Regions from separate parts of the Halomonas garicola genome, predicted to be linked through region 2. Evidence: riboswitches for the same ligand, from Rfam matches in the RefSeq annotation. Region 2 holds a riboswitch; the other holds the start of a gene.
The links. A riboswitch is a leader RNA that binds a small molecule or an ion and turns the genes downstream of it on or off. The one in region 2 is predicted to bind thiamine pyrophosphate.
Positions count from the first base shown of each region.

Region 1 (3,289 bases), 880 kb from region 2:
GCGCATAACAAAACGCACCGCCAGATGCTCGGCGGTGCGTTTTGACGATGATACTTAGCGATCTAGACTTCCTGATACAGCTCAGCGCCCTCCTCACGGAATCTCTTCGCCTGTTCTTCCATGCCCGCCATCACGGCTTCCTGATCGCCGGAGAGCCCGTTGGCCGCGGCGTATTCGCGAACCTCGTGGCTGATCTTCATCGAGCAGAACTTGGGGCCGCACATGGAGCAGAAGTGCGCCACCTTGGCCGAGTCCTTGGGCAGGGTTTCGTCGTGGAACTCCCGCGCGGTGTCCGGATCCAGCCCCAGGTTGAACTGGTCTTCCCAGCGGAACTCGAAGCGTGCCTTGGATAGCGCGTTATCGCGACGCTGTGAGGCCGGATGCCCCTTGGCCAGATCTGCCGCGTGGGCGGCAATCTTGTAGGTGATGATGCCGGTTTTGACGTCATCCTTGTTGGGCAGGCCCAGGTGCTCCTTGGGCGTGACGTAGCAGAGCATGGCGCAGCCGTACCAGCCGATCATCGCCGCGCCTATCCCTGAGGTAATGTGGTCGTAGCCCGGGGCAATATCGGTGGTTAGCGGCCCCAGAGTATAGAACGGCGCTTCGTCGCACTCTTCGAGCTGCTTGTCCATGTTCTCCTTGATCAGGTGCATGGGCACGTGGCCGGGGCCTTCGATCATCACCTGAACATCATGTTTCCAGGCAATGCGGGTCAGCTCGCCCAGGGTCTCCAGCTCGGCAAACTGAGCCTCGTCGTTGGCATCGGCCACCGAGCCCGGGCGCAGGCCGTCGCCCAGCGAGAACGCTACGTCATACTGCTTGCAGATTTCGCAGATCTCTTCGAAGTGGGTATAGAGGAAGCTTTCCTGATGGTGGTAAAGGCACCACTTGGCCATGATCGAGCCGCCCCGGGAGACGATCCCCGTGACCCGCTTGGCGGTCAGCGGCACATAGCGCAGGCGCACGCCGGCGTGGATGGTGAAGTAGTCCACGCCCTGCTCGGCCTGCTCGATCAGGGTATCGCGGAATACTTCCCAGGTGAGGTCTTCTGCCACGCCCTTGACCTTCTCCAGCGCCTGATAGATCGGCACCGTGCCGATGGGCACCGGCGCGTTGCGGATGATCCATTCGCGGGTTTCGTGGATGTTCTGACCGGTAGACAGGTCCATGACGGTATCCGAGCCCCAGCGGATGCCCCAGGTCATCTTGTCGACCTCTTCCTCGATGGATGACGTCACCGCCGAGTTGCCCAGGTTGCCGTTGATCTTGACCAGAAAGTTACGCCCGATAATCATCGGCTCGGTTTCCGGATGGTTGATATTGCATGGGATGATCGCGCGGCCGGCGGCGACTTCAGCGCGGACAAACTCCGGGGTGATTTCCTCGGGCAGATTGGCGCCAAAACTTTGCCCCGCATGCTGGTGACCTAAAATCGCCTCGACCTCTTCGCTGCCGGCGTACTCGGCAGAAAAGGCCTGACGCCGCTGGTTTTCGCGGATGGCGATAAACTCCATCTCCGGGGTAATAATTCCCTGGTGGGCGTAGTGCAGCTGGGTGACGTTTTTGCCCGGCTTGGCCCGGCGCGGCGTGCGCGTCAGCTCAAAGCGCAGCGGCGCGAGCATGGGGTCGTTGGCCCGACGGCGGCCGTAATCCGAGGTTGGGCCGTCGAGAAACTCGGTATCGTCGCGCTCTTCAATCCAGGAACGGCGAAGCTCGGCAAGCCCCCGGCGCAAATCCGGCTGCACTTCGGGGTCGCTGTACGGGCCGGAGGTGTCGTACACCAGCAGCGGCGGATTTTCCTCGGGCACGTCGGTGGTTTGAGTGGGCGAGAGAGAGATTTCACGAAACGGCACGCGAATATCCGAGCGCGAGCCTTCGACGTAGACCTTGCGCGAGCCGGGCAGCGGCTGAATCGCCGCATCGTCGACCATGGCGGTTTCGGCGAGAAAATGCGACGTCGAAGACGATGTGGAAATCACTGAAGACATGCAAAAAAGCTCCCTTGGTAGTGGCCAGGGAGGCGTGGGAGACTGGTTGGGTAGTAAAGACGCGCCGAAGACCATCAGCGGCCGGAAGTGCACCAGTGCTTGATCCCTACGCCGGTACCCTTCTCCGTCGGCATGACGGAAAAATTAGCCGGATCAGGTTCAACGGGTCAGCGCTACCATTGCGCTGTCTCAGCCGGAATTACCGACACCCCGTCAAGCGAGAGACACTACTCTAAGCCACGGTAAAGCGGGTTAGCAACCGTCGTTACCCCATAAGAGCTTGCCGGTGGCCTAGGTGGTATACGTCGAGGATCGCCTGCTCTTCGGCCGGCGTCAGGGCGTTAGCCGGCACCGGCCGCTCGACCAAAGGCCGCTGGTCCTCGCGGATATCACCGTCACGGGGCCATCGCTGGTGCGTGCGGGCGGTGATGCCCAGCTCACGGCAGGCCGCTGTCAATAGCCATCAGAAGTGACCCACTTTCGGTCAATAAAACTGTCCCACCCGTGATCGTCAGCTGAGCACCTTCTGCTTCAGCCGGTAGTTCTCCCCGTCCCCCAGATCGCCTGCGCTTTTTTCGCAGTGTCAGCAGCGCCGCCGTTTCAGCCAGGACCGCGTTCTTGCGGGCCAGCTCCTTCTTCAGTGTCTTGATACGCTTGCGCTGCTGCTTGGCCTCATCAGCCTCACGCTGGCGTTCCGTATATGACAGGCTGGCGGTCTGCTCGCAATCGTGACGCCAGCGCTCCAGCTGCTCTGGATAGAGGCCGCGTCGCCGGCAGTACTCCGCGGTCTCTTGGGCGTTCATCGAGGCGGTCTCGACCACGGCGCTGAACTTGTCCCGGGAAGACCAGCCATTGGCGCCCTTGCCCAGCGAGTCAGGTAGGCAACGCGCCTCGGCGCGGGCCTCTTTTCGCCCCCTAACGTTTTATAGAAACAGGGTCTCAGAGGGTGCGACACTCATCCCGACACTGGGGGGGAACCATCCTCGGCCCTGATACTACAGGCTACCTCGTCAGGATTCTGATGGCGCACGTCCATCCCCTTGACCAGGTAGATCACATATTCAGCCAGATTGCTGGCATGATCGCCAATGCGCTCCAGCGAGCGCAGCATCCACATGATGCTCAGCACCGGCGAGATCGCCCGCGCATCTTCCATCATGAGCGTCATGAGTGAGCGCATGGCGGTCTTGTATTCGCTGTCGACATGATCGTCTTCACGCACCACCTTTAGTGCCAGCTCGGTATCGAAGTGGGCGAAGGAGCTCAGTGAATCGCTGACCATCCTGCGCACGTGCTCGCTG
Region 1 is NZ_AP043931.1:20,824-24,112, forward strand. Features, by position in the region: gene thiC (phosphomethylpyrimidine synthase ThiC) at 63-1,988, opposite strand; TPP riboswitch at 2,075-2,211, opposite strand; gene ACZ46Y_RS00300 (hypothetical protein) at 2,426-2,809, opposite strand; gene phoU (phosphate signaling complex protein PhoU) at 2,944-3,289, opposite strand, start outside.
Region 1: linked by a shared signal. The riboswitch ahead of thiC (phosphomethylpyrimidine synthase ThiC) and the one ahead of ACZ46Y_RS04615 (sodium:solute symporter family protein) in region 2 are both predicted to bind thiamine pyrophosphate.

Region 2 (3,289 bases):
GCAGTCGCCGGCGGGCCGCTCAGTATGCGTTAGCGCTTGTGTAGCGCTCGGAGGCTTACCCCTGCTTCTCGCGCACGTTCCGGGCGATGCGCTCGCCGATGTCGGCGTCGACGTTGCGCCAGTAGTCGAAGGCGCGCTCGAGCACCGGCTCGGTGACGCCGTCCAGCAAATGCCCCGTGACGTTGTTCACCAAGCGTTCCCGAGCGGCCTCGTCCATCACCTGGTTGACCAGGGCATTGGCCTGGCCAAAGTCGTCATCGTCCCGGCGCAGCGTGTAGGCCGTGCGCACCATGTCGCCGTCGGTCTCCCAGGTGGTGTCGTCGGGGTAGCGCTCGCCGTCGGCCTGGGGGCCGCCCTTGGAGTTGGGCGCGTACACCGGATCGGACACCGTGCGCATCTGCATGGCGCCGTCCTTAGTGTAGCTATTTACCGGCACCTTGGGCGCGTTGACCGGAATCTGCTTATAGTTGGTGCCGAGCCGGGCACGGTGCGCGTCGGCGTAGGAAAAGCCCCGGGCCAGCAGCATTCTGTCCGGAGATAGCCCGATGCCCGGCACCAGGTTATTGGGCTCGAACGCCGCCTGCTCGATCTGGGCGTGGTTATCCACGGGATTGGTATCCAGCTTAAGCTTGCCCACCTTGATCAGCGGGTAGTCCTCATGGGGCCAGATCTTGGTCAGATCGAACGGGTTGAAGCGGTAGGTCTCGGCGTCCTTGAACGGCATGACCTGCATGTACAGCGTCCAGCTGGGATAATCGCCCCGGTCAATCGCGGTATAGAGATCGCGCATGTGATAGTCGCTGTCTTCCCCGGCCAGGCGATCGGCCTCTTCCTGGGTCAGGCACTCGATGCCCTGATCGGTCTTGAAGTGGTACTTGACCCAAAACTTCTCACCCTCGGCGTTTACCCACATATAGGTGTGGCTTGAGTAGCCGTTCATGTGGCGCCAGGTTTTGGGAATGCCGCGGTCGCCCATCAGCCAGGTCACCTGATGGGCCGACTCCGGCGACAGCGACCAGAAATCCCACTGCATGTCGTGGTCGCGCAGGTTGTTGTCTGCCCGGCGCTTCTGCGAACGGATGAAGTGCTGAAACTTCATCGGGTCGCGCATGAAAAATACCGGGGTGTTGTTCCCCACCATGTCGTAGTTGCCTTCACTGGTGTAGAACTTGATGGAAAAACCCCGGGGATCGCGCCAGGTATCCGGGCTGCCGCGCTCGCCGGCCACGGTGGAAAAGCGCATCAGCACCTCGGTTTGGGTGCCCGGCTGAAACACTGCCGCCCGGGTGTAACGGCTGACGTCTTCCGTCACCTCAAAGCGGCCGAAGGCACCGCTGCCCTTGGCGTGGGGCTGGCGCTCGGGAATGCGCTCGCGGTTGAACTGGGCCATCTGCTCGATCAGGTAGTGATCGTGAAGCACGATGGGACCGTTCGGCCCCACGGTCAGCGAATGTTCGTCGCTGGCCACGGGAATGCCGGCATCGGTAGTGGTCGGCTTGCGATTGTCGTCGGACACGTTAGCGCCTCCTTGTGGGTCATTGTCGCCAGGCAGCCGGTTGCCGCTGCCATACCCACAGACTACCCTTTTTCCGCCAAAAAGTGCGCTATCCTTTCGATAGCCGATAGCTAAAAACTTGCAGCCACCTTCTGCTGATAGCCCAAAAGGCAGTTTGACAACGTCGCCGCGCCTGCCTAGGCTCTAGCTTCTCCTGGGGGAGCCCTAACGGGCTGAGAATCCGCCGCTTTCCGCGCCGGTAACCCTTCGAACCTGATCCGGGTCATACCGGCGAAGGGAAGGAAAGCACACGCCACCTCGCCTCTTCCCTGTCGTCTGCCAGACGCCCGCCCAAGACCCGGCCGCCACAAGGATAGAGGACGTTTCACCATGCTGCTTGATCCCGTCTGGACGGCCCTTTGGCTTTCGTTCTGCGCCGCTGCCTTTGCCGTTCCCGGCCTGCTTTATGCCCGACGCCAGCGCGACGACCTGGATACCTACATCGCCGCGCGCAATACCCAAAGCACCCGCGCCACGGTGAGCACCCTGCTGGCCACCACGCTTGGCACCTGGGTACTTTTCGGCCCCGCCCAGGCCGCCACCTGGGGCGGCATCAGCGCGCTGCTGGGCTATGCCCTGGGCTCCTGCGTGCCCCGGCTGATCATGATTCCGCTCGGCCGGCGCATGCGCGAGCTGATCCCCGAAGGCCACGGCCTGACCGAATTTGTGATCCACCGCTACGGTCGCGTCATGTACGCCTTTACGCTCTCGATCATGCTGTTTTATCTGTTCATTTCCCTGGCCGCGAGCCTCACCGCCGTGGCCCGGATGGTCACACTGCTGGCCCCCATCCCGCTGTGGCTCACCGCCGGCGTGGTGATGCTGGCCACGGTGCTCTACACCTTTTACGGCGGCCTGCGCGCATCGATCTTCACCGACAAGGTGCAGATGGTGGTGATTCTACCGCTGCTCGCCTGCCTGCTGTTCTTCGGCTGGCAGGCCGCCGGCGGCGCAGCTCCGACCCTTGACGGGCTTACCCAACACGCGCCACAGCTGCTAGACATGACCGACGCCGGCGGCGTTCGCGCGGGGCTGACGTTCTTTATCGCCGTGGTACTTACCGGGCTTTTCTATCAGGGCACCTGGCAGCGCATCTACGCGGCGAAAAACGTCCGGGTGCTGCGCAGAAGCTTCTGGATCAGCGGGCTTTTGAATCTGCCAATCATCGTCATGATGGGGCTTTTCGGGCTGGCCTTTGTGGGGCTGGGTCTGGAAGGCGACGGTTCGGTGGCGCTGTTCAGCGTGCTGCTGGACAGCGTGCCGCTGTGGTTTGCGCTGGCGCTGATTCCGCTGGGGCTGGCGCTGGTGATGAGCAGCGCCGACTCCACCATCAACGCCACCTCAAGCATTATCGCCGTGGACATGCACCGGCTTTTGCCGAAGGCAAGCGAAGTCACGCTGATGCGTCTGGCCCGCTGGCTGATCGTCGCCGCCGCGGTGCCGATCACCTGGGTCGCCGCCCAGGGTTTCAGCGTGCTCTACCTGTTTCTGCTCGCCGACCTTTTGTGTTCGGCGGCGGCGTTTCCGGTATTTTTCGGCCTGTTCAGCCGCCGCTACAGCGGCCTTCAGGCCGTGATCAGCACCGCCTGCGGGCTGGTCGCGGGGCTTGCCGTCTTCCCTTCCCCGGGCACCGGCACCGAGACGCTTCTGGAAAGCTTTCTGCTCGCCGCGCTCGTCCCGGTGGCCGTCTCTCTCGTGCTGATGCGCGCGATGCCCGCCCGCGAGCACTACAAC
Region 2 is NZ_AP043931.1:899,732-903,020, reverse strand. Features, by position in the region: gene ACZ46Y_RS04620 (catalase) at 56-1,516, opposite strand; TPP riboswitch at 1,702-1,812, shown strand; gene ACZ46Y_RS04615 (sodium:solute symporter family protein) at 1,886-3,289, shown strand, end outside.